DNA from 2 places in the Variovorax sp. Soil_C_39 genome. Region 1 is predicted to be linked to the other one. Evidence: riboswitches for the same ligand, from Rfam matches in the RefSeq annotation. Region 1 holds a riboswitch; the other holds the start of a gene.

Region 1 (5,240 bases):
GCCGGAAGCTTCGGTGCGGGTCGTGCTCGGCCACTTCTTCTTCGTGAACATCCATCCGTACTTCGACGGCAATGGACGCATGGGCCGCTTCCTCATGAATGCGATGCTGGCATCGGGCGGGTATCCATGGGCCATCATTCCGCTGGCGCAACGGTCCCGTTACATGGCCGCGCTCGAGGCGGCGAGCGTCGGCCGGGACATCCGGCCTTTCGCTGAGCTTCTGGCCGAGCTGGTGGCCGCCGGCAAGACGCCTTAGGCCATCGGCGCAGCGCCCGCTTCAATGCTGCAGGATCTTCGACAGGAACTGCTGCGCCCGGTCCGACCGCGCCGCCGGGTTGCCGAAGAACTCCTCCTTCGGGCAGTCCTCCACGATGTGGCCCTGGTCCATGAAGATCACGCGGTGCGCGACCTTGCGCGCGAAGCCCATCTCGTGGGTGACGCACATCATCGTCATGCCCTCGCGCGCGAGCTCGACCATGACGTCGAGCACCTCGTTGACCATTTCCGGGTCGAGCGCCGAGGTGGGCTCGTCGAACAGCATCGCGACCGGGTTCATCGCAAGCGCGCGCGCAATGGCCACGCGCTGCTGCTGGCCGCCGGAGAGCTGGCCGGGGTATTTGTGCGCATGGGCGCGCATGCCGACGCGCTCGAGCAGCGCCATGGTGGCGGTGCGCGCCTCGCCGGCCGAGCGCTTCAGCACCTTCTGCTGCGCGATCGAGAGGTTCTCCTCGATCGACAGGTGCGGAAAGAGCTCGAAGTGCTGGAACACCATGCCCACGCGCGCGCGCAGCTTGTTGAGGTCGGTCTTGGGGTGGCCCACCGAGACGCCGTCGACGGTGATGCTGCCGCTCTGGAACGGCTCCAGCGCGTTGACGCATTTGATGAGCGTGGACTTGCCCGAGCCCGAAGGCCCGCAGACCACCACCACTTCGCCCTTGCGGACCTGGGTGGTGCAGTCGGTCAGCACCTGGAAGGCGCCGTAGTGCTTGTTGACGTGGCTGATGTCGATCATGGCGGGTTCCTGCGCAGTGCTTCAGCGCGCGAGCAGTTGATGGAGAACGTTGGCGACCACGCAGGTGGCGCGGCGCAGGTCGTCGAGCGGCACGCGCTCGTCGGCACGGTGGCCGTTGGCCTCGAGCAGCGACTCGGGGCCGGCGCCGTACATCACGGTCGGGATGCCGGCCTCGCTGTAGAGGCGCGCGTCGGTGTAGAGCGGCACGCCGATCGGCGTGACCGGCTTGCCCATCACCTCGCTGGCCTCGCGGCACACCAACGCGGCAAAAGCGTCGGCGCCAGGCGCGGGCGCGAACGGCCGCGCCAGCAGGATCTGGCGGATCTCCACCGAGATGCCGGGCAGGCCGCGGCAGGCGACCTCGATCACCTCACGCAGCGCGGCCTCGACGGCCTCGGGCGATTCCTCCGGAACGATGCGGCGGTCGATGCGCAGGCTCAGCTTGTCGGCCACCACGTTGGTGTTGATGCCGCCCTCGATCAGGCCGACCACCATCGTGGGATGGCCGATGCCGGGCGTGCGCGAGGGGTGTGCGGCGAGGCCGTCGCGGTAGCGGTAGAGCGCGGGCAGCAGCGTGGCCGCGGCTTCGATCGCGTCATGGCCGGTGTCGGGCCGCGCGGCATGCGCCGAGGTGCCGCGCAGCGTCACCTCGAGGTGCAGGCAGCCGTTGTGCGCCACCACCACGTGGTGCGAGAAGGCGGCCGACAGCACGTAGTCGGGCCGGCTCAGGCCTTTCGACAGGATCCAGCCGGGGCCGGTCATGCCGCCGGTTTCCTCGTCGTAGGTCAGGTGCAACTCGACCGCGCCGGCCAGCGCGGTGCCCGAGGCGGCCAGAGGTGCGCTCCGCCAGCCTCGCGGAGCAGGCCTACGAACGGCTGCGCATGCTGATCCTCGACCGCCAGATCTCTCCGGGCAGCCCACTGCAGGAGGCCAGGCTGGCCGAAGACCTGCGCATTTCGCGCACGCCCATGCGCGAGGCGCTGGTGCGGCTCGCGGGCGAAGGCCTGCTGGTGCGGCGCGATGCGCGCTCGTATGCGGTGCGGGCGCTCGGCACCAAGGAGTACTTCGACTGCATGCGCGCACGCGAGGTGATCGATGCGAGGCCATCGCGCTTGCAGTCGGCAAGATCACCGACGCCGAGATCGAAACGCTCGAAGCCGAGATCCACGCACTGGGCGAGGGCGAGCACAGCGAGACGGAGCACTGGCATTTCGACGACCGCTTCCACCTGCTGATCGCCAACGCCAGCGGCAACGTGGTGTTTCCGCGGCTGGTGGAAGAGCTGCGGGTCAACGCGCGCCTGTTCCGGCTTCACAGCCCGCTGCACCGCCACAGCGAAAACCACGACGAGCACCGCGAGATCGTGGGCGCGCTGCGCACCCGCAACGCTGAAAGTGCCCGCACGGCCATGCGCGAGCACCTGCGCAGCCTCCAGGAAGACGTCCGGCGCGCGCTGATCGACTGAGCGGCGCCCAAGCGCCTACTTGCGCTTGAGCATCTGCGTCACTTCGTCGACGTTGGCCTGGATGCGCTGGCGCACAACCTCGAACGCGTCGGCCTGCGACTTGGCGGCGAGGCCGGCGAGTTCCTGGATGTCGTCCACCGCGCGCTGAAACGACTGCCGACCGAGCTCGTCGAGCTTGGCGAGATTCTCCTTCGCATCCTTGCCGGGCATGCCCTTGGCCGCGGTCTGCCATTCGCCGATGGCCTGCTTGATCATCTCGGTCTGCCGCTGCACCACCGTCTGCAGGCCCTGGAACGACTTCTCGTTGGCCTGCATCAGCGCCTGCAGGTCCTTGCGGCTGCTTTCCAGCACCTTGCCGGCACCGCCCGTGAGGTCGAGGTCCTGCAGGCGGTCGGCCATGGCCTTGAGGGGGTTGAACATCTCCGCGGCGCCGGGGGGCGTCTTCTTCGTGTCGGTGGCGCTTGCGTTGCTGCTCGCGGTGGTCTTGCGGGGGGCGGCTTTCCTGGCAGTGGCCATGGTGACATCTCCTGTTGCGTCGTGTGAGGAAGAGAGAGAAAGGCTTGGCCGCCCGGGCGGCGAAGTGCCGCCGCCACGATACGCCGGCTGCCCGTTTTTCTCAATGTGGGAAGTCCCGCCGATTGGCCCCGGAAGGCCTCACGCTTACAATCCCCGATTCCGAGGAGCGTTGCAGCGCCATCAGGCGTGAGGCTCGGACCACATCGCAACCACGCTCATCCGCTGTTCTCGCGGTGAGTCTTTTTTCCCCGAACGCAGTGGCATCTTTCAAACCAGCTTTGTTGGAGTTCTCATGAGCGCTGTTCTCAAGCCCACCCCCGTCTCCTCCGCCGACCAGGCAATCGCCGACCTCTCGCTCGCTGCCTGGGGCCGCAAGGAAATCAGGATCGCCGAAACCGAAATGCCCGGCCTGATGGCCATCCGCGAGGAGTTCTCGAAGGCGCAGCCGCTCAAGGGTGCGCGCATCACGGGCTCGCTGCACATGACGATCCAGACCGCGGTGCTGATCGAGACGCTGCAGGCGCTCGGTGCCGAGGTGCGCTGGGCCTCGTGCAACATCTTCTCGACGCAGGACCATGCCGCCGCCGCGATCGCCGCCGCAGGCACGCCGGTGTTCGCGATCAAGGGCGAGTCGCTGAAGGACTACTGGGACTACACCCACGCGATCTTCGACTTCGGTCCCAAGGGCTCGAAGGGCGAAGGCCCGAACATGATCCTCGACGACGGCGGCGACGCCACGCTGCTGATGCACCTGGGCCAGCGCGCCGAGAAGGATCTCGGCGTGCTCGCCAACCCGGGCAGCGAGGAAGAGCGCATCCTCTACGCGGCCATCAAGGCCAAGCTCGCGGTCGATGCGACCTGGTACACGCGCAAGTCGGCAGAGATCATCGGCGTGACCGAGGAAACCACCACCGGCGTGCACCGCCTCAACGAGATGAGCGCCAAGGGCACGCTGCTGTTCCGCGCCATCAACGTGAACGACTCGGTCACCAAGAGCAAGTTCGACAACCTGTACGGCTGCCGCGAGTCGCTGGTCGACGGCATCAAGCGCGCGACCGACGTGATGATCGCCGGCAAGGTCGCCTGCGTGGCCGGCTACGGCGACGTGGGCAAGGGCTCGGCCCAGGCACTGCGCGCGCTGAGCGCCCAGGTGTGGGTGACCGAGATCGACCCGATCAACGCCCTGCAAGCCGCGATGGAAGGCTACAAGGTCGTCACCATGGAATATGCCGCCGACAAGGCCGACATATTCGTGACGACCACGGGCAACAAGGACGTCATCACGCACGACACGATGGTGAAGATGAAGGACCAGGCCATCGTCTGCAACATCGGCCACTTCGACAACGAAATCGATGTCGCGTCGATCGAGAAGTACGAGTGGGAAGAGATCAAGCCGCAGGTCGACCACATCACCTTCCCCGACGGCAAGAAGATCATCCTCTTGGCCAAGGGCCGGCTCGTGAACCTGGGCTGCGGCACGGGCCACCCGAGCTTCGTGATGTCGTCGTCGTTCGCCAACCAGACCATCGCGCAGATCGAGCTCTTCACCAAGCCCGACGCCTACCAGGCCGGCAAGGTCTACGTGCTGCCCAAGCACCTCGACGAGAAGGTCGCGCGCCTGCACCTGAAGAAGGTCGGCGCCATGCTCACCGAGCTGACCGACGCGCAGGCCGCCTACATCGGCGTGGACAAGAACGGCCCCTACAAGCCGGACACGTACCGCTACTGATGCGCGCCGACCAGCTGCTGGTGGAACGCGGCCTTGCCGCCTCGCGCTCGCAGGCCGTGCGGCTCATTGCCGGCGGCATGCGCTGGCGCGATGCGGGCACGGCCGACGCATGGCGCACCGTCGTGAAGAACCGCGACGAGGTGCCGGAGTCCGCCGAGCTCGCGCTCGACGATGCGGCCGAGGCGCGCTACGTCTCGCGCGGCGGGCTCAAGCTCGAAGGCGCACTGGCCGTGAGCGGGGTGGACCCGGCCGGCCTGCTGTGCCTCGACGTCGGCCAGTCGACCGGCGGTTTTACCGACTGCCTGCTGCAGCGCGGCGCGGCCCGGGTGGTGGGCGTCGATGTCGGCCACGGGCAGCTGCATGCGAAGCTGCGCGAGGACGAGCGCGTGCTCGCCATCGAGGGTGTCAATGCGCGTGCGCTGTCGGCGGAGGACCTGCAGGACAAGGGCGAGGATGAGGAAGAGGGCGCCGCAGAGACCGACGCGCCAGCCGAACCGCGCTTCGACCTGATCGTC
Region 2 (5,240 bases), on a different contig from region 1:
ACGACGAACAGCGCCACCAGCGGCAGGAAGGTCAGCGCCTGGTACTTGGAACCCGCAGCCACGCCGAGCGCGAAGGCCGCCACGCCGAGCCAGCGCATGCCGCCCGCCACCGGCTCGGACTCGCGCCACCACCACAGCGCCACGCAGGCCGTGAGCACGAAGAGCGCCACGCCCATGTCGATGAGCGCATTCGAATAGTCGCCGATGCCGAGCCAGATCGCGGCGCCGATGCAGGCGGTGAGCCGGTTCGCATGCAGCATCCCGAGGCGAAAGACCATCAGCACCGAGAGCGCGCCGGCCAGTCCGTTGAGCAGGTGCGGCAGCACGTCGTCGCCGAGTTGCAGCGCGGCCGCATAGAGCAGGTTGTAGTTGTACGGGAACCAGGGGTAGCGCAGCCACTCGTGGATGCCGAGGCTGCCCTGCTCGGCCACCAGGCGCGCATAGGGCAGGTGGTACATGAGCTCGTCGAACGCGGCCGGTGGCGCGAGCGGCGCGACGATCGATGGCAGCGCCACCAGCGCGAGCGCGATGGCGGCGATCTTCTCGTTGCGCGCCCAGGGCGCCCGGGCGGCGACGGCCGCAGTGCCGCGCAGCACCCGCAGCGCGCGCCACCAGGGCCTTGCCTGCAGCGCCGCCGCCAGCACGCCCGCGCCGACCAGCGCCGCCGTGGCCTGCGGCTTGAACAGGCCGAAGACCGCGAGCAGCTGGAAGGCGCAGATGAAGAAGCCGACCCCGAGGGCCGCGGCCATGGCCGCCTCGAGCCAGGCATCGCGACGGGGCGGCGGCGCCAGGTGCGCAAGCAGCGCGCGTCCCGCGCCCCAGCAGGCGACCACGAAGACCGCCCATGCCGCGTACTGCGCGGCTGCAAACATCAGCTTCTGAATAACGACTCCCGGTGCCGGGCGGCCGGCGGGTTCAAAGGTTGGGTGCCAGCAGGCGCTCGAGTTCGGATTCGCTCTGCTTGCGCCGCGCGGCCTGGTCCTGCAGCTGGTCGTGCCCGATCTTGCCGACGTTGAAGTACGTGGCGTCGGGGTGGCTCAGGTAGAAACCGCTCACGCTGGCGGCCGGCATCATAGCGAGGCTTTCGGTGAGCGTCATGCCAATGTCCGCGCAACCCAGAAGGTCGAACATCGGGCGCTTCACGCTGTGGTCGGGGCAGGCTGGGTAGCCGGGCGCGGGGCGGATGCCGCGGTATTTCTCGGCGATCATCTCGTCATTGCCGAGCGCCTCGTCGCTCGCGTAGCCCCACAAGTCGGTGCGCGCGCGATGGTGCAGCGCCTCGGCAAAGGCCTCGGCCAGCCGGTCGGCCAGCGCCTTGAGCATGATGGCAGAGTAGTCGTCGAGGTCGTCGGTGAAGTACTTCTCCTTCTTCTCGACGCCCAGGCCCGCGGTGACCGCGAACACGCCCACGTAGTCCGCCAGGCCGCTGTCCTTCGGCGCGACGAAGTCGGCCAGGCAGCGGCTCGGGCGCATCACGCCGTCGATCACGTGCTTCTCTGCCTGCTGGCGCATGCCGTACCAGGTGAGCGCCACTTCGCTGCGCGTCTCGTCGGTATAGAGCGCGATGTCGTCGTCGTTCACCGTGTTGGCGGGCCAGAAGCCCACCACGCCGCTTGCGGTGAGCCAGCGCCCTTCGATCAGTCGCTTGAGCATGCGCTGGCCGTCGGCATAGACGCGCACGGCCTCGGTGCCGACGACCTCGTCCTTGAGGATCGCGGGGAACGGCCCGGCCAGGTCCCAGGTCTGGAAGAACGGGCCCCAGTCGATGTACTTCGCGAGCTCGGTCAGGTCGAAGTTCTTGAACACGCGCCGGCCGATGAACTTGGGCACCGGCGGCACGTAGTTCGACCAGTCGATCGGCGTCTTGTTGGCGCGCGCCTTGGCGAGCGGCCACAGCGGCACCTGCTTCTTGTTGGCGTGCTGCAGCCGCACCTTGTCGTAGTCGGCGTTGATCTCGCCGATGTAGGCGGCCGCCTGATCCGACAGCAGGCTCTGCGCCACGCTCACGCTGCGCGAGGCGTCGGGCACGTAGACCACGGGGCCTTCGTAGTGCGGTGCGATCTTCACGGCCGTGTGCACGCGGCTGGTGGTGGCGCCGCCGATCATGAGCGGGATCTTCCGGATGCGGAAATGGTCGTCCTTCTGCATCTCGCCGGCCACGTACTGCATCTCCTCGAGGCTCGGCGTGATCAGGCCCGAGAGGCCGACGATGTCCGCGCCCTCGACCTTGGCCCGGGCCAGGATCTCGTGGCACGGGACCATCACGCCCATGTTCACCACCTCGAAGTTGTTGCACTGGAGCACGACGGTGACGATGTTCTTGCCGATGTCGTGCACGTCGCCCTTCACCGTGGCGATGATGATCTTGCCCTTGGTGCGCACGTCGCGGCCCGCGGCCTCGTCCTGGCGCTTCTCTTCCTCGATGTAGGGAATGAGGTGGGCCACGGCCGACTTCATCACGCGCGCCGACTTCACCACCTGCGGCAGGAACATCTTGCCCTGGCCGAACAGGTCGCCCACGATGTTCATGCCGTCCATCAACGGGCCTTCGATCACGTGCAGCGGCCGGCCGCCCTTGGCGAGGATCTGCTGGTAGGCCTCTTCGGTGTCCTCGACGATGAAGTCGGTGATGCCGTGCACCATGGCGTGCGACAGGCGCTGGTTGACGTGCACCGGATGCTCCGGCGTGCCGCGCCATTCGAGCTTCTTGCTGTCGTCCTTGGCACCGCTCTTGGCGGTCTCGGCCACTTCGACCAGGCGCTCGCCCGCATCGGAACGGCGGTTCAGCACCACGTCTTCCACGCGCTCGCGCAAGGTCGGCTCGAGGTCGTCGTACACGCCGACCATGCCGGCGTTGACGATGCCCATGTCCATGCCGGCCTGGATCGCGTGGTAGAGAAACACGGTGTGGATCGCTTCGCGCACCGGGTCGTTGCCGCGGAAGCTGAAGCTCACGTTGGAGACGCCGCCCGACACCTTGGCGCCCGGCAGGTTCTGCTTGATCCAGCGCACCGCGTTGATGAAGTCGACCGCGTAGTTGTCGTGCTCCTCGATGCCGGTGGCGATCGCGAAGATGTTCGGGTCGAAGATGATGTCCTCGGGCGGAAAGTCCACCTCGTCCACAAGGATGCGGTAGGCGCGCTCGCAGATCTCGATTTTGCGCTCGAAGGTGTCGGCCTGGCCCTTCTCGTCGAAGGCCATCACCACCGCCGCCGCGCCATAGCGCCGCACGAGCCGGGCCTCGTGCTTGAACTTGTCGACGCCTTCCTTCATGGAGATGGAGTTGACGATGCCCTTGCCCTGGATGCAGCGCAGCCCCGCCTCGATGACGTCCCACTTCGAGCTGTCGACCATCACCGGCACGCGCGCGATGTCGGGCTCGCTCGCGATCAGGTTCAGGAAGCGCACCATCGCGGCCTTGCTGTCGAGCATGGCTTCGTCCATGTTGATGTCGATCACCTGCGCGCCGTTCTCGACCTGCTGGCGCGCCACGGCCAGCGCCTCTTCGAACTGGCCGTTCAGGATCATCCGCGCGAAGGCCTTCGAGCCGGTGACGTTGGTGCGCTCCCCGATGTTGACGAACAGCGAGCCGGCACCGATGGCCACCGGCTCGAGGCCGGACAGCTTCATCGCGGGAACGGGGGTCGTGGAAACATCACTCATCGGGGCTCACCTGTGCAGGGAAAAACGGCAGGTGAGCGTCGTTGGCGGCTTGCGCCCCGGCCAGCAGGGCGCCTTCCAAGCCTGACGGCGGGCCGCTGTGTGGGCCGCCGCTGCAACGCTCCTTGGAAGGGAGCGTGATTTTACCGGCTGCGGCAGGCGCCGCGGCCGCGCGGGGGCGTTCAGGCGCCCTGGCGCGCCATCCCGTCCGCTGGCGCGGGCGTGGCGGGGGCGGCCGAGGCCGGCAGGCCGAACACGCGGTCGAAGCCCCAGTTGAAGACGAAGGTGTAGACCAGGAAGAACACCACCAGGCCCAGGTCCATGACGAGCGCCTCCCAGAGCGACACGCCCAGGCCCCAGGCGAACAGCGGCACCAGCACCGCGATCAGGCCGCCCTCGAAGCCGATCGCATGGGCGATACGGCGGCGCAGGCTGCGCCCGCGAACCAGCTGGCGCGCTTCCCAGCGCTCGAAAAGCGCGTTGAACAGCAGGTTCCAGATCACCGCGACCACCGAGGCCGCGACGGCCAGCGCGCCCGAATGGCCGAGCCCCGCGCCCGTCATCAGCGCCAGCCCGGCGCTGGCGGCCACGATGGCGATCCCTTCGTAAAGAGCGATGTAGACGACGCGGCGTTGGATGCCCTGCATGACCTGTTCCTCTGGCAAATGAAAAAGCGATGCCTGGACTTTATTTGTGATTTGCTGATATAAAAAGTTAACTTGTTTCAGTTTTATTGATAGATCGACACCCATGGCCTTCTCCAGCGACAGCGTCGAAGTCTTTCTGGCCGTGATCGACCACGGCTCCTTCTCGGCCGCGGCGCGTGCGCTGCACAAGGTGCCGTCGGCGGTGAGCATGGCGATCGCCAACCTCGAGGCCGAGCTGGCGCTGCCGCTGTTCGACCGCAGCGGCCGCGAGCCACAGCCGACCGCCGCCGCGCGATCTCTGGAGCCGCAGGCGCGGCTGCTCGCGGCGCAGCTCAAGCAGTTGCAGGTGCAGGCGCTCGCGCTCACGCGGGGGCTCGAAGACCGCCTCACGCTGGCGATCGCGCCCGAACTGCTGGCGGCGCCCTGGAGCGGTCCGCTCGCGGCGCTCGCCGACGAATACCCGCTGCTGCAGGTCGAGGTGCTGGCGGCGCCGCAGGCCGATGCGCTGGCCCTGCTGCACAGCGGGCGCGCGCAGCTGGCGCTGGTGTTCGAGCGGCCGAGCCTCGACGGCCGCGAAGGATTCCAGGAGGTGGGCAGCGACACCATGGTGGCGGTCATGGCGCCCGGCCATCCGGTGCTGCAGGCGGCCGCGGGCCAGCGCCTGCGCGAGGAGCACCTCACGAACACGCGGCAGATCGTGGTGGCCGGACGCGACCTCGCCACCAGCGACCCGCGCTTCGTGTTCGCGCGCCATGTCTGGCGCACCGACAACGCGCTGGCCGCGCTGAGCCTGATCACCGCCGGCCTCGGCTGGGGCTGGCTGCCGCGCAATTTCGCCCGGCCGCACGTGGCGACCGGTGCGCTGGTCGAGATTCCGTTCGAGAACCTCAGCAACGGGCTCGACCTGTGGGTCGACGTGGTGTGGTCGCGCGA

The links. A riboswitch is a leader RNA that binds a small molecule or an ion and turns the genes downstream of it on or off. The one in region 1 is predicted to bind S-adenosylhomocysteine.
Region 2: another riboswitch for S-adenosylhomocysteine. It lies ahead of metH (methionine synthase); the one in region 1 lies ahead of ahcY (adenosylhomocysteinase).

What each region holds. Positions count from the first base shown of each region.
Region 1 is NZ_JBDGJQ010000011.1:91,247-96,486, forward strand. Features, by position in the region: gene AC3A6J_RS23365 (Fic family protein) at 1-256, shown strand, start outside; gene AC3A6J_RS23370 (amino acid ABC transporter ATP-binding protein) at 278-1,012, opposite strand; partial or broken gene AC3A6J_RS23375 (M20/M25/M40 family metallo-hydrolase) at 1,034-1,846, opposite strand; gene AC3A6J_RS23380 (GntR family transcriptional regulator) at 1,849-2,247, shown strand; gene AC3A6J_RS23385 (FadR/GntR family transcriptional regulator) at 2,154-2,477, shown strand; gene phaP (TIGR01841 family phasin) at 2,493-2,993, opposite strand; S-adenosyl-L-homocysteine riboswitch at 3,149-3,217, shown strand; gene ahcY (adenosylhomocysteinase) at 3,286-4,725, shown strand; gene AC3A6J_RS23400 (TlyA family RNA methyltransferase) at 4,725-5,240, shown strand, end outside.
Region 2 is NZ_JBDGJQ010000005.1:12,932-18,171, forward strand. Features, by position in the region: gene AC3A6J_RS14285 (ArnT family glycosyltransferase) at 1-872, opposite strand, end outside; gene metH (methionine synthase) at 916-3,630, opposite strand; S-adenosyl-L-homocysteine riboswitch at 3,690-3,793, opposite strand; gene AC3A6J_RS14295 (PACE efflux transporter) at 3,843-4,307, opposite strand; gene AC3A6J_RS14300 (LysR family transcriptional regulator) at 4,411-5,240, shown strand, end outside.